DNA from 4 places in the Mesorhizobium sp. M0011 genome. Region 1 is predicted to be linked to each of the others. Evidence: predicted binding sites of a transcription regulator. Region 1 holds the regulator's gene; each other region holds the start of a gene.
The links. The regulator LexA, encoded in region 1, represses DNA repair genes until DNA is damaged. The targets are predictions, from matches to a motif close to TGTTCNNNNTGTGTTCNG.

Region 1 (5,689 bases):
ATCCTGGAGGTGACGCCGGACGACATCTTCGTCGGCTCGCCGCCGCTGGCCTTCACCTTCGGCCTTGGCGGGCTCTGTATCTTTCCGCTGCGCTTCGGTGCGGCGGCGACGCTTCTGGAGCAGGCGACGCCACCCAACATGATCCACATCATCGAGACCTACAAAGCGACGATCTCCTTCACCGCGCCGACCGCCTACCGCGCTATGCTGAAGGCCATGGATGAAGGAGCCGATTTGTCGTCGCTGCGCGTTGCCGTTTCGGCCGGCGAAACCTTGCCCGCTCCGGTTTTCGAAGAGTGGACGAAAAAGACCGGCAAGCCGATCCTCGACGGCATCGGCGCCACCGAAATGCTGCACATCTTCATCTCCAACCGCTTCGATGACATGAGGCCTGCGTCGACCGGCAAGCCGGTGGGCGGCTACGAGGCGCGCGTCGTCGATGACGAGATGCGCGAGGTGCCGCGCGGCACGACCGGCAGGCTGGCGGTGCGCGGCCCGACCGGCTGCCGCTACATGGCCGATGACAGGCAGAAGGAATACGTGCGCGACGGCTGGAACCTCACCGGCGATACCTTCACGCAGGACGAGGACGGCTTCTTCCATTTCGCCGCGCGCTCCGACGACATGATCGTCAGCGCCGGCTACAACATCGCCGGACCCGAGGTCGAGGCAGCACTGTTATCGCATCCGGATGTTTCCGAATGCGCGGTGATCGGTGCAGACGATGCCGAGCGCGGCCAGATCGTCGAGGCGCATGTCGTGCTGGCGCAGGGGGTGGCGCCTGACGCGTTGACCACCAAGCGCTTGCAGGACCACGTCAAAACGACGATCGCCCCTTATAAATATCCACGGTCAGTAAAATTCATCGCCGCTCTGCCCAAGACCCAGACCGGCAAGATCCAGCGCTTCCGGCTGCGCACGGAGAAAATCAATTGAGCGAGCCACACGATCCGGCGTCCGAAGGCGCCCAGATGTCGTTCAAGGAGCGCATGTCCTACAGCGACTATCTGCACCTGGAGAAGGTGCTGGAGGCCCAGACGCCGCTGTCTTCGGCGCATGACGAGATGCTGTTCATCATCCAGCATCAGACCTCCGAGCTCTGGATGAAGCTTGCTCTGCACGAGATTGGCGCCGCGATCCGTTCCATCCGCGCCGACCGGCTCGAGCCGAGCTTCAAGATGCTGTCGCGCGTTGCGCGCATCTTCGAGCAGCTGAACAATGCCTGGGATGTGCTGCGGACGATGACGCCCAGCGAATACACCGAGTTCCGCGACGCGCTCGGTCAGTCCTCGGGTTTCCAGTCCTGGCAGTATCGCGCCATCGAGTTCATGGCCGGCAACCGAAACCTGGCAATGCTCGGGCCGCACAAGCATCGGCCCGACCTGAGCGGGAAGCTGGAAGCGATCCTGGCCGAGCCGTCGCTCTATGACGAGGCACTGTTGCTTTTGGCGCGCAACGGATTCGACATCGGTGCCGATGCCAGGCGCACGGACTGGCGTGAGACGCGAACCGAGAATGAAGAGGTGCTGGTCGCCTGGCAGACCATCTACCGCGATCCGCAGCGCTACTGGATGTTCTACGAACTGGCCGAGAAGCTGGTCGACTTCGAGGACTACTTCCGCCGCTGGCGCTTCAACCACGTCACCACGGTGGAGCGCATCATCGGCCTGAAACGCGGCACCGGCGGCACGTCGGGTGCTTCGTATCTGAAGAAAATGCTCGAGGTCGTGCTGTTCCCGGAGCTGTGGACGGTCCGCACCCGGCTCTGACGTCGAAATGAAAACAGGCACACCGAGGGGACGCGCTGTGGCGGAAAACCCTTCGCGAACAACCGGGGACTGACCGACCATGAGTGGAATTCCTGATCTCGCCGCAGTCGAAGCGATGGATGCCACGGATCCGCTGCGGGCCATGCGCGACCGTTTCATTCTGCCGGAGGGGATGATCTATCTCGACGGCAATTCACTGGGGGCAGCGTCTCACGCCGTTTTCAGCGAGCTGCAGCAGGCGGCGACCCAAGAATGGGCCCAGGATCTCATCCGAGCTTGGAACACGGCCGGATGGTTCGAGATGCCAATCGAACTCGGCGACCAGCTCGGACGCCTGATAGGAGCCGCGGCCGGCCAGACCGTTGTCTGCGACACGACATCGACCAACATCTACAAGGTGCTGCATGCGGCGATGGAGATGCGGCCCGGCCGGTCGGCCATCGTCGCCGAAGGTGACAGTTTTCCCACCGACCTGTACATCGCCGAAGGCGTGGCCTCGACCCGGGATGGCGTCCTGCTGCGCCTCGCGGGTGTCGACGCGCCGACCATCGAAGAGCTGATCGACGAAAACGTCGCGGTGGTGCTGGTCAATCACGTCAATTACAAATCGGGTGAACTGCGCGACATGTCGGCGCTGACGCGCAAGGCTCATGCGGCCGGAGCGCTGATTGTCTGGGATCTCTGCCACACGGCCGGCGCTCTGCCCGTCGAACTCGACCAGGCAAATGCCGATTTCGCCATCGGCTGCACTTACAAGTACCTCAATGGCGGTCCGGGCGCACCGGCCTTCATCTATGCCGCGCAGCGTCACCATGGCGATATCAGGCAACCACTCAGCGGCTGGTGGGGCCATGCGCGGCCCTTTGCCTTCGAACGGGGTTATGTTGCCGGCACCGGTATCCGCCGCTTTCTGTGCGGCACCCAGCCTGTCCTGTCGATGCGGGCGCTCAAAGGCGCGCTTGCCATCTGGAATGACGTCGACATGGCGGCATTGCGAAAGAAGAGCGTCGCGTTGACAGAACTGTTCATCCAGCTCGTCGAAGCCAGGTGCGGCGCCTACGGTCTCACGCTGGAGACCACCCGCGACGCGACCAGGCGCGGCAGCCAGGTGTCGTTCCTTCACGATCACGGCTATCAAATCATGCGGGCGCTGATCGAGCGCGGCGTCATCGGTGATTTTCGTGCGCCATCGACCATCCGTTTCGGCTTCACGCCGCTCTATGTCGGCTACAAGGATGTGTGGCTGGCGGTTGAGGTGCTGGAGGATATTCTGCGCACGGGCGCATGGAAGGACCGCCGTTTCGCGGTCAAGGAAGCCGTTACCTGACGCAACGATCCCCGCGATCCACCGCCGCCGCCCTCACTGCCTGGCAGATGACGGAGGCTGAATTTCCAGCCACAAATGCCAACAGACGTTGGCGTTTTGGCTCCGTTTCGTTCACGGCAAACGAACGTCCCGAAGATTGATATCGTCCTTTGTGGAGGTCGATAGACTGATAATGCCAAGCCTTGGGTCGAGGATGAGCCACAGGTCATTAACCATAATAATTTCAATGTGAGCAGGCGCATCGCTGTGCCTGGCGCTTGTTGATCGCGACCCGCTGGCAAGCGCCAAATAATTTCAGCAGCCTTAACAAATTCATTAAACTTTAAACGGTTGCAGAACACAACTGGAACAGATAGGGTTTGTTCTGGGTTTGTTTTTCGATTCTGGTTTCAGGTAACCTGGGGGCCGCCATGCTGACGCGCAAGCAACATGAACTGCTGATGTTCATCCATGAACGCCTGAAGGAGAGCGGCATTCCGCCATCCTTCGACGAGATGAAGGAGGCGCTTGACCTTGCCTCCAAATCCGGGATTCATCGGCTGATCACCGCACTTGAGGAGCGCGGCTTTATTCGCCGGTTGCCCAACCGGGCACGCGCGCTGGAAGTGCTGCGATTGCCGGACTCGATCGCGCCTGGCCTCAACGCGGCAAAGAAGTTTTCGCCAAGCGTCATCCAGGGCAGTCTCGGTCAGGGTGGTGCCCTTGGCCGGCAGATCAAGCCGGCGCCTTCGCGGATGCCCTCGCCCGGCAATGATGACGATGCGGTCTCCGCCGTGTCGATCCCGGTCATGGGCCGTATCGCCGCCGGTGTGCCGATCGATGCCATCCAGCATCAGACGCATTCGATCTCGGTGCCGCCGGACATGATCATGGGCGGCGCCCACTATGCGCTGGAGGTCAAGGGCGACTCGATGATCGAGGCCGGTATCTTCGACGGCGACACCGTCATCATCCGCAATGCCGACACGGCGAGCCCCGGCGAGATCATCGTGGCGCTGGTCGATGAAGAGGAAGCGACGCTGAAGCGGTTCCGCCGCAAGGGCGCTTCGATTGCTCTCGAAGCCGCCAATCCGGCCTATGAAACCCGTATTTTCGGCCCGGACAGGGTCAAGGTGCAAGGCAAGCTCGTCGGCCTGATCCGCCGCTACTGAGGCGGCTGTGGGTTGGCCGCTGGCTTCTCCGGTTTCTTGAAGGGTGCCAGCCCCCTCGCCTCACGAGAGTATTTGCGTTGCGTGTGCCAGGGCCGATATGGGCTGTCCACCGCGAAGCTGATCGTCGCCGGCGTGGTCGCCGATTGGCGATCGAAGAAGACCGCGGCACTGCCTTTGCGAGCCAGTTGCCGCTTGGTGATGACGAGGACCAGCGGATTGTGACAGGCGTCATACGCGGTGGCGTCATTGATGACGATCAGCTCGGCGAAGCCGCAGGCTTTCCAGGTGTCCTTGCGGTCCTCGACATAGGCAATGATCGCACCGGACATGTGCCTGGCCACGCAAACGCCTGAGGAGCAATAGAACGGGGATCCCAGCGGCAGATCAACGGCATCCGCGACATCGAATTGCCCATCGCTGTTGTCGAACACCTCTGGCACGACGATGGTTTCTGATGTCAGGGCGCGTTTCCAGTTGTCGACGGTGAATTCGTTCGGCCGCTCCCGGCTGACGGCAAGCTCACCGCCACCGATCGGCAACGCCACCAGCCGGGCGTCTTCCGAGATCAGCACATCCGGCGTGCGCGTATCCGAGACGGTCAGCAAGCCTGCCTGCGCGAATGGCAGAGCAGCGAGCCGCAGCCAGGTTGTCGCCATCGTCGCGATGACCAAAGCAATTGCCACCAACAGGACCGACTGTTGCGAAATCAGCCCGACCCCGTCGACAGGCGAACGCTCGGAGATCCAGCCGGATATGGCGATCATCATCGTCAGGCCCTTACCCATCAGGTAGAGAGCCGGCCAATCCAATCCGAAAGGCATCAGCAGCGCGCTGGCGACGGCCAGGAACATGACGACGGTGACGATCGGCATAACCGCGAGATTGGCAAACAGGCTAAGCGGCGAGACACGCTGAAAATGCCAGATAGCAAACAGCGTCGTGGCGCTTCCGGCGATGATCGAGGTCATGGCAAGGCCGGTTGCCGCCAGCAGGAATTTTCGCGTCAGGAAACCTGGCATGGATCGCTTTGGCGGCGGCGGTCTTGCTTTTCCCGCGCGGTGATCCGCCCAGCCGGCATAGGCGCCGACCAGAGCCGCGGTCGCGGCGAACGACATCTGAAAACTCGGGCCGACCACCTCATGCGGCGACACCACGATGACGGCGATCGCCGAGATCGCCAGATTGCGCATGGTGAGTGCTGCTCGATCGAACAGCACGGCAATCAGCATCACCGCCAGCATGATGAAGCTGCGCTCGGCGGCAACGACGACTCCCGAGATGATGAGATAGGCCGCGATCGAGAACAGTGCGGCGGCGGCGGCATACTTCTTGACCGGGCGACGCGCGGAAAAGTCGGGAAACAAGGCGAAGGCGCCGCGCAGCAAACCCATGATGGTGCCTGCGACCAGAGCCATGTGCAGTCCCGAAATGGAGATGATGTG
Region 2 (5,689 bases), on a different contig from region 1:
CCACCACCGATGCGACCGGCCGGACCCAAGCTGCCGACAGCCGGCGCGCCGAAGGCTCGAAGTTACTGGTGATGGCGGCCATTGGCGAGATGGTCGATCACGGCAGAGCCGAATGGAGCCGCACCGCGGCCGGCGAGATCGAGCTGCGGTTGTTGACGGGTGAGGTGTTTTTGCTCGGCGAGGTCGCTGTTACTCGTGTCGCGTAGAACGGTTCACCTACCTTCGAAATTCGAATTTGAAAGCAAGCACCGGAGTGAGCGCGAGAAGCCGTCTCTGTAGGGTTCACGCACAGACAAAGGAGTAAACGCAATGAACCTCACGCAAACCCAAATGGCGCCGCCGGCGAGCGTCCCCAATGCCTTCGACACCATAAGCTATGCCATCGGCGAATCCCCGATCGGCAACATCCTCGCCGCGCGCAGCGATATCGGCGTCTGCGCCATCCTGATCGGCTCGGATGCAGAGGCGCTGGAGCAGGACCTTGGCCATCGCTTCCCGGGCAAGGTACTGGTCGAAGACGAGGCCACCTTGCGCGACGATCTCGCGGCAATCGCGCGCTTCATCGAGACGCCCAGCGTCGGGCTCGACCTGCGCCACGGCACGCCATTCCAGCAACAGGTTTGGGATGTGCTGCGCAGCATCCCGTGCGGCGCCACCATCAGCTACACCGCACTGGCTCGCCGCCTCGGCCAGCCGAATGGCGCCCGCGCCGTGGCGACCGCCTGTGCGGCCAACGCGATCGCGCTGGGCATTCCCTGCCACCGTGTCGTCCGCGCCGACGGCTCACTGGCCGGTTACCGCTGGGGTGTCGAACGCAAACGCGCCCTGCTCGACAAGGAGGCTACGATATGAATGCCCATGCCAAAATTGCCAGATCGGTGATCGAAGCCGCCGGGACGCGCATCGCCGATTACGACTGGCCCGCCCTTGCTGCCGAACTCGACGGCTTCGGCTGCGCGGTGATCGAGAAATTGCTCTCGCCCGAAGAATGCCGGCAGATCGCGGGCCTCTATCCCAACGAAGAGCATTTCCGCAGCCACATTCATATGGCCAGGCATGGCTTCGGCAAGGGCGAGTACCGCTATTTCCGCTATCCCTTGCCCGACCTCCTGGGTGGCCTGCGCAGCGCGCTCTATCCCAGGCTGGCCGAGGTCGCCAATCGGTGGAACGAGCGCATGGGGCAGGCCATGCGTTATCCCGCGACGCATGCCGCGTTTCTCGATCAGTGCCATGCCGCCGGCCAGACACGGCCGACGCCGCTGCTGCTGCAATATGTGCCTGGCGACTTCAACTGCCTGCACCAGGATCTCTATGGCGACCTCGCCTTTCCGCTGCAGGTGGCGATCCTGCTCTCCGAACCGGGCCGGGATTTCAATGGCGGCGAGTTCGCGCTGACCGAGCAGCGCCCGCGCATGCAGAGCCGGGTCGAAGTGGTGCCGCTGCGCCAGGGCGACGCCGTTGTCTTCGCCGTCCACAACCGGCCGGTGCAGGGCACCAAAGGCAACTACCGGGTCAACCTGCGCCATGGCGTCAGCCGGCTGCGCTCAGGCATGCGCCACACGGTCGGGATCATTTTTCACGATGCGAAGTGAGCAGGGAGAAGATGGAGGTCCCCCTCACCCCACCGGGGCATAGCGGTTGACTACCATGCCGCAGTCATAGGCCTTCGAGCCGAGCAGGCGCAGCTTTCTAAAACCGCCCTGGTCGAAAATCCGGCGTCCTGCACCCAGCACCGCTGGATTGATGAACAGTTGGAACTCGTCGACCAGCCCGGCCGCGATCAGCGCCGACGCGAAACCGGCGCCGCCGAACACGGCCATGTCGCCACCCTCGCCCGCCTTCAGCGCATTGACTTCGCGCGGCAGGTCGCCGCTGGCCACCCTCGTGCGCTCCCAAGCCGGCTCCCAGGCCGATTGCTTGAGCTTGTCGCTCAGCACCACCTTGCGGGAGTCGACGATGCGCTGCGCAAAGGCGTAGAACGGATCGCGCGGAAACTTCTTCGCCGCATTGCCCCAATGGGTGAGATAGCCCTCCTGCGCCATCTTGCGGCTGAGCAGGATGGTGTCGATGCCGGCGAAGACGGCGTTGAAGTCCTGCTTCAACTCGTCGTCCCAGGCGCCCTCGTCACCCCATTCCCAGAGCTGCCAGGCATGGTCCTCATTGGCGCCGACAAAGCCGTCGACCGACATCTGCATCTGAAGGATCAGTTTTTTCATCGTCGTTCTCCTCGTCTTGTCCGGCTCAAAGCGTGCAGGCGAAATTGCGGGGCAGCATGGTCAGTGTTAAATGGTTTACATTTGGAACCATTGACATAGGACGAGAACAGTATCAATAGTAAAGTGATTTAAAAATGGAACCATAGATGTCGACGCGCGAAAAATCCGGCTGCCCGATCAACCTGTCGCTCGAACTGATCGGCGACCGCTGGACGCTGCTCATCATCCGCGACATGGTCTTCGCCGGGAAAAAGCACTTTCGCGAATTCCTGCAATCCGACGAAGGCATCTCCTCGCGCTCGTTGGCCGAGCGGCTGCAAACGCTTCAGGAGGAAGGCATCCTCACCCGAAGCGACGACCCGACGCATGGCTTGAGAACGGTCTACCGGCTGACCGAGGCAGGCATCGACCTCTTGCCGGTGCTGGCGACGCTCGGCGCCTGGGGCAGCAAGCACCGCAAGGCCGACGACAAGCTGGCCAGGATTGCCGACGAACTGGTGGCAGGCGGCGAAGCGGCGCTGGAAAAGATGAAAGCGGCGCTGCGAGCGGAGCATATTGTCTAGGCGGTTGCGTTCAGGCCGAACCGGCATGGCTGTTGCCGCACAAATCGCCCTTCCCTTGACAATGATCCATCTTTGTTCTTTATTTGTTCCAATCTATCAGCAACTGCGGATGTGCGGTCGATGGAAACGTCAGCCACCATCCTGCATGCCGATCTCGACGCTTTCTACGCCTCGGTCGAGCAGTTGCTCGATCCATCGCTGCGCGGCAAGCCGATCGCGGTGGGCGGCGGCGTCGTGCTCGCCGCTTCCTACGAGGCCCGCGCCTTTGGCGTGCGCGGCGGCATGCCCGGGCGCAAGGCGCGCGAACTCTGCCCGCATCTGATCTTCGTCGGCGGTAATTTCAGCCATTACCAGCGACTGGGCGACGCGGCGATCAAGGTGCTCGACGATTTTACCCCGGTGGTCGAGCGCATCTCCATCGACGAGGCCTTTGCCGATGTCGCCGGCTGCACGCATCTGTTCGGCTCGCCCCAAGAGATCGCGGCGACCATCCGCCGCCGCGTGCGAGCCGAACTCGGCCTGCCGATCTCGATCGGCGTGGCGCGCACCAAGCATCTGGCCAAGATCGCCTCTCAGGTGGCAAAACCCGACGGGCTGGTGGTGGTCGACCCCGGCAGCGAGCTCGCTTTCCTGCACGACCTGCCGGTCGGGCTGATGTGGGGCGTCGGCCCGGCGACCAGGGCGCGGCTGGCGGAAATCGGCGTCGAGACCATCGGCCAGCTGGCCAGGACGCACAGCGGCGCGCTGACGCGGCTGCTCGGTCCCGCCGCCGGCGAAAAGCTCGCCGCGCTGTCATGGAACCGCGACCCGCGAAAGCTCGAAACGCATCGCCGCGCGCGTTCGGCCGGCGCCCAATCGGCGCTGGGCCAAAAACCCGCAATGGCACGGATCATCGTACCGACTCTGCTGCATCTGGCCGACCGCGTCGCCAGCCGGCTGCGCGCCAAGGCGCGGCCCGGCCGCACGGTGACAGTGCGCGTGCGCTTTGCCGATTTCAGCGCGGTCACCCGCTCGATCACGCTTGACCAGCCGATCTCGGCGACCGCGATGCTGGCCGAGATCGCCGGCGATCTGGTGCGCGGGGTGCTTGCCGACAACCCCCACGAGAGAACGATCTCGCTGCTGGCGATCTCGGTCTCGCATCTCGAGGAAAGCTTCGAATTACAGCTCGAACTGCCGCTCGATCTCGCCGACGAGAAGCAGAGGCCCGGCACCAGGAAAGGCCTGGCACGCTTCGACGCCGACCGCGCCATCGACAAGATCCGCGAACGCTTCGGCAAACAGGCGGTCGGCTACGGCACGGTGGCACTGGAAGCGGCGCGCTCGGTGCCCGACGAATTCAGGAAGCTGGCGGAGAAGGAACTGTGAACCCGGGACCGCCGGGCGCTATTTCGTCTCCTCGCCATCCCAGTATCGCCTCACTGCAGCCATGTCGAAAATGCTGTCGCGCCGGCGCAAGGCGTCGACCGCCATCTTGTTGGAATCGGGATAGACGCAGACCTCGTTGGGATTTTTCTCGCCGATCATCAGATAGCGGCACGGTTCCGTACCGCTGTTGAGGAAGGAATGCCCGACCGCCAGGCCGGCGGGAAAGCAGACATAATCGCCGGCCTTCATCTCGTGGCGCTCCTCGCCAAGCAGCAGCGTCACCTGCCCTTCCAGGATCAGCGCATGCTCCTCTTCGAGCATGTGGTAGTGCCTGGGCGCCAGACGCATGCCGGGCGCCGGCGCCTCGATCAGCATGCCGACGTGATAATCGGACGGTCCCAGAGCGGCATAGGTCAGATGCCTGGAGCGGCCGCCGAACCGCGGGCCGTCACCCTCGACTTTCCATTCGATGGCATCGCTGACGATCGGCGGGATCGGCGCGGCCGGGGGTTTGGTGACACCGGTCGTTACATCCGGCGGCAACGGGTCGCCGGCGGCAAGGCCGGTGTCCTCGCCGTCCCAGTAGGTTCGGGTCGCCGCCAGATCGAAGATCGCGCGGCTGCCCAAGGCGCGCACCAGCACCTTGTTGGAGGCGGTGTAGACGACAACGTCGTTCGGGTTGCGCTCGCCGACGAGGACGTAGCGGCAGGGTGCGTCGCTGGTGTTGATGAGGCAATGCCCCGCCGCTGCACCTGCCGGAAAGCAGATGTAGTCGCCGGCCTTCATGGCGTAGGCGGCGTCGCCGACATGCGCGGTAAGCATCCCCTCGAGGATGAAGACATGCTCTTCCTCGAAAATATGGTAATGCGCCGGCGAAGTCTGCTTGCCCGCCGGCAACTCCTCGATCGCCACGCCGACATGGTAGTTTTCGCCAAGCGCGGCCAGCGACAAATGCCGATAGCGCACGCCGAAGCGCGGCACATCGGACCATTCCGTCCACGGCACCTCATCCGATGCGAATGGCACGGGCGCTTTCTCGTCAGCCATTGGGGCCTCCTGATCCTGTCGCCCTGCCCTCGTCGCAAGCCGCAGGAGGGTCTACGACAGAACAAAGCTGCCAGCTTCCGGCATCATCGCCAAGCGGTGTTCGCCACGCTCCTGACAGAGCCCGACAGGAGCCGCTCGCTTCAGCCTCGGATGGCCCTGCCGGCCTGCTGCAGCAGCTCGAACGCCGCGAAGCGCTTCGCGTGCCAGCCGGCCAGCGTAGCGTCGGGATGATAGACCTCGCCGAGTTCCGACATGCCGGCCATTGCCGCCGCCACATCCTTGTAGGTCCCGGCGGCGACGGCGCCCAGCATCGCCGAGCCGAGCAGCACCGGTTCCGGCGAAGTCGACGCCACCACCACCATGCCTGTCGTGTCGGCAAGCAGCTGGCGCACCAGCGGACTTTGCCCGGCGCCGCCACTGATGACGATGGTGTCGACGGCAATGCCTTTGTCATGCTCGGCCCGCACGATCTGGCGCGCGCCATAGCCCAGCCCG
Region 3 (5,689 bases), on a different contig from region 1:
GCGTCGCCACTTCGAGCGCGCCCGACAGGTATTTGCCGGTGATCGAATTGGGATTGGCCATCACCTGCTGCGGCGTGCCCTGGGCGATGATCTCGCCGCCATGGATGCCGGCGGCCGGGCCCATGTCGACGACATAGTCGGCATGCAGGATGGCGTCCTCGTCATGCTCGACGACGATCACCGTGTTGCCGATGTCGCGCAGGTGCTTCAGCGTATCAAGCAGGCGGGCATTGTCGCGCTGGTGCAGGCCGATCGATGGCTCATCCAGCACATAGAGCACGCCGGTGAGACCGGAGCCGATCTGCGACGCCAGCCGGATGCGCTGGCTTTCGCCGCCCGACAGCGTGCCGGAATTGCGCGACAGCGTCAGATAGTCGAGCCCGACATCGTTGAGGAAGCGCAGCCGTTCGCGGATTTCCTTGAGCACGCGCACCGCGATCTCGTTCTGCTTGTCGTTGAGCGACGCTGGCAGGTCGGTGAACCACTGGTCGGCCTTGCGGATGGAAAGCTCGGTGACTTCGCCGATGTGCTTGCCGGCGATTTTCACCGCCAGCGACTCGGGCTTCAGCCGATAGCCCTTGCAGACCGGGCAGGGCGTCGCCGACATGAAGCGCTCGATTTCTTCGCGCATCCAGGCGGATTCGGTCTCTTTCCAGCGCCGCTCGAGATTGGGAATGACGCCTTCAAAGGTCTTGGTGGTCTTGTAGGAGCGCAGGCCGTCATCATACTGGAAGGTGATTTCGCGCTCGCCCGTGCCGTGCAGGATGGCTTCCTTGGCCTCTTCGGACAAATCCTTGAACTTGTCGCCAAGCTTGAAGCCATAAGCCTTGCCCAGCGCTTCCAGCGTCTGCGCGTAATAGGGCGAGGTCGACTTCGCCCACGGGCTGACGGCGCCGTCGCGCAGCGAGATGTTCTCGTCCGGCACGATCAGATTGCCGTCGATGGCGCGCTGGCTGCCGAGACCGTCGCAGGTCGGGCAGGCGCCGAACGGGTTGTTGAACGAGAACAGCCGCGGTTCGATTTCCGGAATGGTGAAGCCGGAGACCGGGCAAGCGAACTTTTCCGAGAACAGGATGCGCTCATGCGTCTCGTTCTTCGACTTGTTGACCGAATCCTCGCCGGTCTGGCTGGCATCGAGCGGCTTGTCGGCGAATTCGGCGACCGCCAGCCCATCGGCCAGCTTCAGGGCGGTCTCGATGGAATCGGCAAGCCGCGTCGCCAGATCGCCGCGCACGACGATGCGGTCGACGACGACGTCGAGGTCATGCTTGTACTTCTTGTCCAGCGCCGGCACGTCGGCGATTTCGTAGAAGACGCCATCGACCTTGACGCGCTGAAAGCCCTTTTTTTGCAACTCCAGCAATTCCTTGCGGTATTCGCCTTTGCGGCCGCGCACCATCGGCGCCAGGATGAACAGCCGCGTGCCTTCCTCGACCGCCAGCACGCGGTCGACCATCTGCGAAACCGTCTGGCTCTCGATCGGCAGGCCGGTGGCCGGCGAATAGGGGATGCCGACGCGCGCAAAAAGCAGCCGCATATAGTCGTAGATCTCGGTGACGGTGCCGACGGTCGAACGCGGGTTCTTCGAGGTGGTCTTCTGCTCGATGGAGATGGCGGGCGACAGGCCGTCGATCTGGTCGACGTCAGGCTTCTGCATCATCTCAAGGAATTGCCGCGCGTAGGCCGACAGGCTTTCGACGTAGCGGCGCTGGCCTTCGGCATAGATCGTGTCGAAGGCAAGCGATGACTTGCCGGACCCCGACAGGCCGGTCATGACAATCAGGCTGTCACGCGGCAAGTCGAGATCGACATTCTTCAGATTGTGTTCGCGCGCCCCGCGAATGGAAAGATATTTATGGTCGGCCATAGCCGGTCGCCGCCTCAGAATCTGGAATTTCCTGGAATGGCGGGTTTTCCCGGCCATCCCCTATGTAGGTAGTTTTGCCGCCACGTCGAGAGACGCCACAATTCCCGACCAAAGCGTTTAACCGTCTTTCGCGTGAACGGGCAAGCGGAAAGAACAAAGGCCGAACACGCTCCTGACAAAGCTGTGCAAAAGCTGACCTGCACGTAACCTTCCGGCGATCACATTTTTCGGTAACCGGCTATTGATGGTTGACGCCACCAGCTGACGGGAGCAGTCTCCAGCAGTCAACGAAGACGGCCGTCTTTCGATGGCCTCGCCGCCCAAAGGCGGCCTGCGAGACGCCGCAGGCATTTGCGATTTGTGCTTCGTGACGACAACGTCGCAATGGACAAAGGAGCGGAGCTATGACGCCACCGGATCGTCCCATAGGGTTCCAGTTGTTACTGGAGCGGCGGCAGGCATAAGTGCCAGGGTTTAGCGTTTTCGCCACCCGACAAACCGTGACCTGCCATATCCCCGTAAAAATCAGAGACTGTTAGTCGGATCGTCGGTCGAACGCCGCGTTGCATCCGAAATCAAATGCCGGCAGTACACTCCCGGTAGAGATTGGATTTGAGATCCAAAAAGGCCCCGTCCGTTTGCGCAAAGCACGGCGGGGCCGTTTTCATGTGCGGATTGTCTGTTTGGCGCAACGCAGCACGCGCCGACAGACTGTCAGTGGCGCGGCGGCCCGATCGAGCCGGCGCCGACATCGACGGTGATGCTGCCGGAAATCCTGACATCCGTATCGCCGATCTTGAACTGGCCGTTGCCGTTGCCGGGAAACGCGTCGTCGGACTCCGGAGCCGGCTTGGCGATGCGGTAGTCACCGGTTACGCCGGGCAGGGCGCCTTTTTGCGTTGACGGCGAACTGTCTTCGGCAAGTGCCGCGCCGCTGGTGAGGCCCGCAATGGCGAGCGCTATAACGGCGATGACGCGGTGCAATGATCTGGACTGATGAGTGTCGGTCATCCCAAGACTATAGTGGCGCGCCGCCGATGGAACCAGACCGGCATCGTCAAATCTTCGACAGCCGGACGTACTCCGATCCGGCCCTGGCTCACGCCGCCTTTTTTCGCGTGTCGAAAACATGGTCGACGATGCCCCATGCCTGGGCCTCGCGGGCGGTCATGAAGTGGTCGCGGTCCAGCGTGCGCTCGACCTCTTCATAGCTGCGGCCGCAATGCTGCGCGTAGAGTTCGGCCATGTGCCGTTTCGTCCGGCCGATGCGCTCGGCATGGCGCTGGATGTCGGAGGCCTGGCCCTGGAAGCCGCCCAGCGGCTGGTGCAGCAGGATGGTGGCGTTCGGCAGGGAAATTCGGCGCCCCGGTGCGCCTGCCATCAGCAGGAACGAGCCCATCGATGCGGCAAAGCCCATGCATACGGTCGACACCGGGCAGCTGATATATTGCATTGTGTCGTAGATGGCGAAGCCGCTGGTGACCACGCCGCCCGGCGAGTTGATGTAGAGCGAGATCTCCTTGTCGGGATTGTCCGATTCCAGCGACAGAAGCTGCGCGCAGACCAACGCCGAGATGTCGTCGTTGATCTCACCGTTGATGAAGACGATGCGCTCGCGCAGCAGCCGCGAAAAGATGTCGAAGGCGCGCTCGCCGCGGCTCGATTGCTCGATAACCATCGGCACCAGACTGGCAACACCGCTCATTATCTCTCTCCGTCCGTTTTGTTTTCAGGCCGCGCGAAGCAGGAGGCGAGGCGTGTTTGCGGCGATTGGCTTAAATGACCTGTTTGCACCGAGCGAAAGCCGGCAGCCGGCGCCTGCCATGGCGACGGCAGGCATGGCCTTGCGGGCAAAGCCGTCATGGACGACACGCAGATGCGTGCCGCCGGAAACGGTTCGGGCAAGTGTGAAGGTGACGGTGCTGTCGAGCGGATCCTGCCTAGCTGCGTCGCCCGGCTGCTCCCGCCAGGAATAGCGCAGCAGCTTCTCGGGATCGGCGTCGAGGATTTCGCATTCGATCGACGCGCCCGTTCCGGCGAAGGCAAAACGGTTGCCGATCTCGGGTCTCATGTCGTTCGGCATCATCCAGGCGGCCAGCAATTCCGGTACGGTCAGGGCCCGCCATACCTTTTCCGGCGGCTCGGCAAGCTCGTACTCGAACTCGAGCGCATCCGGGGCGTCGCTTTGACCGTCGTTGGTCGTTGATCCCGCCTTCTTCATTGATCCATGTCCTTCAAAACCGCCTTCAGCCTTTCGATGCGTTCCGGCCAGAAGGTCCGGTAGCGTTCGATCCAGGAGAGCAAGGGGGCGAGCCCCTGCGGATCGGCGCGGTAATAGGCATTGCGGCCGGCTCGCCGCTCGACCACCAGGCCTGCGCCACGCAGCACCGCCAGATGCTGCGACACCGCGGGCTGCGACACCGTCATCCCGGTGCGCAATTCCGACACGCTCATCTCGCCGGCGGCCAGCCGCTCAAAGACGGCGCGGCGCGTCGGGTCGGCCAGTGCGCGAAAAATCTCTGCTTCGATCATGCTAAAAGCATAAGTGCATACTTATCGATTTGGCAAGCGGTCTTTTCGGGCCCATATGATCGGCTTCGACAGTGCTGCCATTCCTTGACAATAAGCAGCGATGCGGATAAGAACGAAAAGGGAACAAAAACCTTGTGGGTAAAGGCAGCCATGGCAAGCGGCGATCGCCTGCAGCCTGTAAGGTGCTGCGACAAAAATTTGTTTCGGATGAGCGCGGAGAAATATCATGGCGGGTAGCGTCAACAAGGTCATTCTGGTCGGCAATCTCGGCGCGGATCCCGAAATTCGTCGCCTGAATTCGGGTGAACCGGTCGTCAACATCCGCATCGCCACATCGGAAAGCTGGCGCGACAAGAATTCCGGCGAACGCAAGGAAAAAACCGAGTGGCACAACGTCGTCATCTTCAATGAGGGCATCGCCAAGGTGGCGGAGCAATATCTGAAGAAGGGCATGAAGGTTTATGTCGAGGGCCAGTTGCAGACGCGCAAATGGCAGGACCAGACCGGTGCCGACAAGTACACGACGGAAGTCGTGCTGCAGAAATTCCGCGGTGAGCTGCAGATGCTCGACGCACGCGGACAGGGCGAGGGCGGTCAGGTCGGCGGCTATACCGGTGGCGGCAGCAGCCGTGGTTCCGATTTCGGCCAGTCCAGCCCGAGCGAAGGCTTCAATCGCGGCGGCGGCGGTGCCAAGAGCGGCGGCGGTGGCGGTTCGTCGCGCGAATTGGATGACGAAATCCCGTTCTGATCGCAACAGTTATGTCAGACAGTGCCCCGAGAGTCGTTGATGGACTTTCGGGGTTTTGCATCGTGAATTGAACGCTGACCGGGCCGATCAACGAAACACGGTGAAAGGACGAGTTCGGTGAAAGCACGCGTAAAGTGGGTCGAGGAGCGGACCTTCGTCGGTGAATCCGGCAGCGGCCACAAGGTCGTGCTCGGAACAGCGCACGGACCGGAAGGCAAGACGCCGGGTCCAAGCCCGATGGAGCTGGTGCTGATCGGCACCGGTGGCTGTTCGGCCTATGATGTGGTGCATATCCTCGAAAAAGGCCGCGAGGCGGTCGAGGACTGCGTCGTCGAACTCGACTCCGACCGCGCCGAAACCGAGCCCAGGGTTTTTACACGCATCCATATGCATTTCGTCGTCAAGGGCAGGGCACTCTCCAGCGACAAGGTGAAACGCGCGATCGACCTTTCGATCGAAAAATATTGCTCGGCGTCTGCGATGCTGGCCAAGACCGCGACGATTACCCACGATTTCGAAGTGATCGACACGACGGTGAAATA
Region 4 (5,689 bases), on a different contig from region 1:
CGGGCTGTTCTGCACGACGATCTCGTTGGCCATCCGCTCGACCTCTTCGAGATCCTCGGCCGATATGGGCTTGTTGTGCGAGATGTCGAAGCGCAGGCGCTCCGGCGCCACCAGCGAGCCCTTCTGCGCGACATGGCTGCCCAGCACCTCGCGCAGCGCCTCATGGATCAGGTGCGTCGCGGAATGGTTGGCGCGCAGCCTGGTGCGGCGCGCGTGATCGACCTTCAGCTCGACGGCGGCACCGGTCTTGACCGTGCCGCCGGCTACCTTGCCGATATGCACGAACAGCCCATCAGCCTTCTTCTGCGTATCGGAAACCTCGATCGAGAACCCCTCGCCTGAAATGATGCCGGTGTCGCCCACCTGGCCGCCGGACTCTGCATAGAACGGCGTCTGGTTGACGACGATCGCCACCGCATCGCCCTTGCCGGCGCTGTCGACGGTCTTGCCGTCCCGGACAAGCGCCTGGATGATGCCTTCCGCCTGCTCCGTCTCGTAGCCGAGAAACTCGGTGGCGCCTGCCTTCTCGCGCAGGGAGAACCAGATGGTCTCGGTGGCCGCGTCGCCGGACCCAGCCCAATGCTTGCGCGCCTCGGTTTTCTGCTGCTCCATAGCATTGGTGAAGCCGGCAAGATCGACCGAGATGTTGCGCTGGCGCAGTGCGTCCTGCGTCAGATCGAGCGGGAAGCCGTAGGTGTCGTAAAGCTTGAAGGCCGTTTCGCCGTCCAGCATGTCGCCGGCATGCAGCGTTTCCGTCGCCTCCGAAAGCAGGCCGAGGCCGCGCACCAGCGTCTTGCGAAACCTGGTCTCCTCGAGCTTCAGCGTCTCGGTGATCAACTGTTCGCCGCGCAGCAGTTCCGGATAGGCCTGACCCATTTCGCGCACCAGCGCCGGCACCAGCTTCCACATCAGCGGTTCGTTGGCACCGAGCAACTGCGCATGACGCATGGCGCGGCGCATGATGCGGCGCAGGACATAGCCACGGCCTTCGTTCGAAGGCAGCACGCCATCGGCGACCAGGAAGGAGGACGAGCGCAGATGATCGGCAATGACCCGGTAGGACGCGACAGTCTCCTTGTCGGGACCATGCCCGATCGCGGACGAGGCCGCGTCGATCAGGTGACGGAACAGATCGGTCTCGAAGACGCTTTCCACCCCTTGCAGGATGGACGCCATGCGCTCCAGGCCCATGCCGGTGTCGATCGAGGGGCGCGGCAGGTCGATCCGCTCCTCCTTCGTCACCTGTTCATACTGCATGAACACCAGGTTCCAGAATTCCAGGAAACGGTCGCCATCCTCCTCCGGGCTGCCGGGAGGGCCGCCCCAGATGTGTTCGCCGCGGTCGATGAAGATCTCCGAACACGGACCGCACGGGCCGGTGTCGCCCATCGCCCAGAAATTGTCCGATGTCGCGATGCGAATGATGCGGTCGTCGGAAAACCCGGCGATCTTCTTCCAGAAACCGGCCGCCTCGTCGTCCGTATGATAGACGGTGACCAGCAGCTTGTCCTTGTTCAGCCCGAACTCCCTGGTGATCAGGTTCCAGGCAAGCTCGATGGCGCGCTCCTTGAAGTAGTCGCCAAAGGAAAAATTGCCGAGCATCTCGAAGAAGGTCAGATGGCGCGCGGTGTAGCCGACATTGTCGAGGTCGTTGTGCTTGCCGCCGGCGCGCACGCTCTTCTGGGCGGTCGAAGCGCGCGAATAGGGCCGCTTCTCCAAACCGGTGAAGACATTCTTGAACTGCACCATGCCGGCGTTGGTGAACATCAGTGTCGGATCGTTGCGCGGCACCAGCGGGCTCGACGCGACGATCTCGTGACCCTCCTTGCGGAAGTAGTCGAGAAATGTCGACCGGATCTCGTTCACGCCACTCATGAATGCTGCCTTTTCGGAAGAGCCGCCGGCAAACCGGCGGAAATGGGCTCTGCGTTTTTAGAAGATTAGGACTTGGCCTTTTAGCCGCCGCGCCTCACCCTGTCCAGAAACACGGAATTGGTCCAATCCACGGCCTTTGCGGCCATTCGAACCGGGCCTGTTTTCGCCGCCAAACGCAAAACCGCCGGCACTGGGCCGGCGGTTTCGAAACGCAATAACGCGGAACTCAATTACATAAGCCTGAGATAATAGAACGCGATTATGGCCGAACTCCGGCCGGCATCGCGCACGAGGCTGTTACATGGCGCCGGATTCTTCCTCGAAACCGTCGTCTTCGCCGCGCTCAGGGCCGCCATTCTCGAGGAATTTCTCGGCGATCAGCCCGGCATTCTGCCTGATCGACAACTCGATCTCGCGTGCCGTGTCGGGATTGTCACGCAGGAACAGCTTGGCATTTTCGCGGCCCTGGCCGAGACGCTGCGAATTATAAGAAAACCAGGCGCCAGACTTCTCGACAATACCGGCCTTGACCCCGAGATCGACCAGTTCGCCGGTTTTGGACACGCCCTCACCAAACATGATGTCGAATTCCACCACCTTGAAGGGCGGCGCCAGCTTGTTCTTGACCACCTTGACGCGGGTCTGGTTGCCGACAACCTCGTCGCGGTCCTTGATCGAGCCGATGCGGCGGATGTCAAGACGCACCGAAGCGTAGAATTTCAGCGCGTTGCCGCCCGTCGTGGTCTCGGGCGAACCAAACATGACGCCGATCTTCATGCGGATCTGGTTGATGAAGATGACCATGGTGTTGGAGCGCGAGATCGAAGCGGTCAGCTTGCGCAGCGCCTGGCTCATCAAGCGGGCCTGCAGGCCGGGCAGCGAATCGCCCATCTCACCTTCAATTTCGGCGCGTGGCGTCAGCGCCGCGACCGAATCGACCACCAGCACGTCGATGGCGCCGGAGCGCACCAGCGTGTCGCAGATTTCCAGCGCCTGCTCACCCGTGTCAGGCTGCGAGATCAGAAGGTTTTCGAGATCGACGCCAAGCTTGCGGGCATAGACCGGGTCAAGCGCGTGCTCGGCATCGACGAAGGCGCAGATGCCGCCCTTCTTCTGGGCTTCCGCCACCGTGTGCAGCGCCAGCGTCGTCTTGCCCGAGCTTTCCGGCCCGTAGATCTCGATGATGCGACCGCGCGGCAAGCCACCGACACCAAGCGCGATGTCGAGGCCAAGCGAGCCGGTCGGCACCGTTTCAATCTCGACGACCTGATCGTTGGCGCCGAGCCGCATGATCGAGCCCTTGCCGAAAGCCCGCTCGATCTGCGACAGCGCCGCATCCAGAGCCTTTGATTTGTCCACTGCCTTGTCCTCTACCAGCCGCAAAGAATTCTGAGCCATGATACATCACCCCTTGGTCGTCAATGAAGGCCGGACAATCCGTAATCCCTGCCTATTTGTACCTTTTTTGTTCTCATTTGGCAAGAGGGGTCAAATATCTGAAAAACAAACGATATCCGGATTTGTTCTTTTTTTGTCCAAGGATTCGATCAGGGATGCGCCACACGTTGGGCCAGACGGCTCGGCTGTTTCGATCTGCCGAATCGCCGCCTTGCATGCGAAGCTCCGTCGCGCAGCCTAGCGCTTGTGCGGCTGGAATAACAAAGGTCATATCGCCGGCATGCTGAAATCCGCGAACATACTGGCCGTAGGCGGCGCCCATATCGACCGGCGCGGCCAGGTGTCCGGCGCTTACGTGCCGGCTGCCTCCAATCCCGGCACGATGCGCGAGGATGTCGGCGGCGGCGTCTTCAACGCTTTGCGCAGTGCCGTGCGGCGCGGCGTCTCCGCGTCGCTCATATCGGTTCGCGGCGGCGATGCCGCTGCCGACACCGTTTCGCGAGCCATTGCCGAGGCAGGCATTACCGACCTGTCGGCGGTCTTCCTCGACCGCACGACGCCGAGCTACACGGCGCTGATCGACAGCGAAGGCGAGCTGATCGTCGGCTTTGCCGATATGGCGCTCTATGATTTGGCGTTTCCCAAGCAGATCAGGCGCTCCAAGGTGCGGGAGGTGATCGCTGCCGCCGATGCGATCCTGTGCGACGCCAACCTGCCCTCTTCGGCGCTGGAACGGCTGGTCGCGCTCGCCACGGGCAAGCCGGTTTTCGCCATTGCAATTTCGCCTGCCAAGGTAACGCGGCTGATACCGGTGCTGAAGGAGCTCTCGCTCGTCTTCATGAACCGGCGCGAGGCCATGGTGCTGGCCGGCGTCGCCGCGACTGCCACGGAGCGCGAGGTCGTCGACGGGTTGCGATGCAGCGGCCTCGTCAGCGGCGTGGTGACGGCGGGCAGCGAGCCCATGCTGGGCTTCGATGAAGCCGGCGCCTTCTCGATCCTGCCGCCGCCGCCAAGAAAGGTCGCTGACGTCACCGGGGCCGGCGATGCCCTGGCGGGCGCAACGGTCGCTGCTTTGCTGCGCGGACTGCCCCTGCGGTCAGCACTGCGCGAAGGCATTGCCGGGGCGACGCTTGCCATCGAAAGCGCCAACGCCGTTCCGGAGTTCACCGCGGCTGATTTCACTGAGGCATTGGCTCTTGTGCCGGATGCCAGGGAAGTGGCATGAGACCGGCAAATTCATAGTGCCACGATGTTGCCTGATGTCCCGACGGACGCGCTGCATTCCGGATTGGAGACCCTGATGACCCCTGAGACCGCCCGCCCCTTCATCGACATCCACGCGCCGGTGGCGCAGGCCCTGGCGGCCGGCCGGCCGGTGGTGGCGCTGGAAAGCACCATCATCACCCATGGCATGCCCTACCCCGACAATGGCGCCATGGCGGCCGATGTCGAAAAGATCATCACCGATGGCGGCGCCGTGCCGGCGACCATCGCCGTGGTTGGCGGCCGCATCAAGATCGGGCTTTCGGACGGCGAGCGCGAATCGCTGGCGATGACGGGCGACGCCATGAAGCTGTCGCGCGCCGATCTCGGTTTTGCCGTGGCGCAAGGGCGCACCGGTGGCACCACGGTCGCCGCCACGATGATCGCGGCGCATATGGTCGGCATAAAAGTGTTCGCCACCGGCGGCATTGGCGGCGTGCACAAGGGCGCCGAAAAGAGTTTTGACATTTCCGCCGATCTCGACGAGCTGGCGCGCACCCCGGTCATCGTCGTCTCGGCCGGCGCCAAGGCGATCCTCGACATCGAAAAGACGCTGGAGGTGCTGGAGACGCGCGGCGTGCCGGTGATCGGCCATGGCTGCGAGACGATGCCAGCCTTCTGGTCGCGACATTCGCCATTCCGCGCGCCGCTGACCTTGCACGAGCCGGAAGAGATCGCGCATTTCTACCAGACGAGGGCAGCGCTGGGGCTCGCCGGCGGCATGCTGATCGCCAATCCTGTGCCGGAAAACCATGAAATCCCGGCTGAGGAGATGGCGGGCTATATCGACGCCGCGCAGAAGGCCGCAGAAGCGCTCAACGTGACCGGCAAGGCGGTGACACCCTTCCTGCTGTCGAAAATCCTCGAACTGACCGGCGGCAGGAGCCTCAAGACCAACATCGCGCTGGTGGAAAACAACGCGCGGCTGGCGGCACGGATTGCGAAGGCGTTGTAGGCCAACGTCGGCGGGACACAGCACCCCCCTCTGTCCTGCCGGACATCTCCCCCGCAAGGGGGGAGATCGAATGTCGTCAACGCCTCTGCCAATCTTCAACGTTGAAAAAAGCAGGCAGACGGTGAAACCGCCAATCTCCCCCCTTGCGGGGGAGATGGCCGGCAGGCCAGAGGGGGGTGGTGTCCCTCGACCGTCCCA

Region 2: dinB (DNA polymerase IV) is a predicted target of LexA. The motif match lies at 2,853-2,870, and genes of this name have one in related genera.
Region 3: uvrA (excinuclease ABC subunit UvrA) is a predicted target of LexA. The motif match lies at 2,017-2,034, and genes of this name have one in related genera.
Region 4: recA (recombinase RecA) is a predicted target of LexA. The motif match lies at 3,331-3,348, and genes of this name have one in related genera.

The regions. Positions count from the first base shown of each region.
Region 1 covers NZ_JAMYVQ010000026.1:28,146-33,834, reverse strand. The annotation lists gene NKK51_RS24395 (AMP-binding protein) at 1-936, shown strand, start outside; gene kynA (tryptophan 2,3-dioxygenase) at 933-1,769, shown strand; gene kynU (kynureninase) at 1,849-3,096, shown strand; gene lexA (transcriptional repressor LexA) at 3,507-4,247, shown strand; gene NKK51_RS24375 (ComEC/Rec2 family competence protein) at 4,241-5,689, opposite strand, start outside.
Region 2 covers NZ_JAMYVQ010000021.1:50,567-56,255, forward strand. The annotation lists gene NKK51_RS21860 (hypothetical protein) at 1-206, shown strand, start outside; gene NKK51_RS21865 (methylated-DNA--[protein]-cysteine S-methyltransferase) at 310-852, shown strand; gene NKK51_RS21870 (2OG-Fe(II) oxygenase) at 849-1,592, shown strand; gene NKK51_RS21875 (dihydrofolate reductase family protein) at 1,617-2,216, opposite strand; gene NKK51_RS21880 (winged helix-turn-helix transcriptional regulator) at 2,363-2,779, shown strand; gene dinB (DNA polymerase IV) at 2,900-4,147, shown strand; gene NKK51_RS21890 (cupin domain-containing protein) at 4,166-5,194, opposite strand; gene NKK51_RS21895 (FGGY-family carbohydrate kinase) at 5,335-5,689, opposite strand, start outside.
Region 3 covers NZ_JAMYVQ010000008.1:174,118-179,806, forward strand. The annotation lists gene uvrA (excinuclease ABC subunit UvrA) at 1-1,867, opposite strand, end outside; gene NKK51_RS12155 (hypothetical protein) at 2,582-2,878, opposite strand; gene NKK51_RS12160 (ATP-dependent Clp protease proteolytic subunit) at 2,967-3,572, opposite strand; gene NKK51_RS12165 (SRPBCC family protein) at 3,597-4,088, opposite strand; gene NKK51_RS12170 (ArsR/SmtB family transcription factor) at 4,085-4,399, opposite strand; gene NKK51_RS12175 (single-stranded DNA-binding protein) at 4,626-5,147, shown strand; gene NKK51_RS12180 (OsmC family protein) at 5,265-5,689, shown strand, end outside.
Region 4 covers NZ_JAMYVQ010000007.1:173,032-178,720, forward strand. The annotation lists gene alaS (alanine--tRNA ligase) at 1-1,875, opposite strand, end outside; gene recA (recombinase RecA) at 2,173-3,273, opposite strand; gene NKK51_RS10875 (carbohydrate kinase family protein) at 3,554-4,498, shown strand; gene NKK51_RS10880 (pseudouridine-5'-phosphate glycosidase) at 4,574-5,491, shown strand.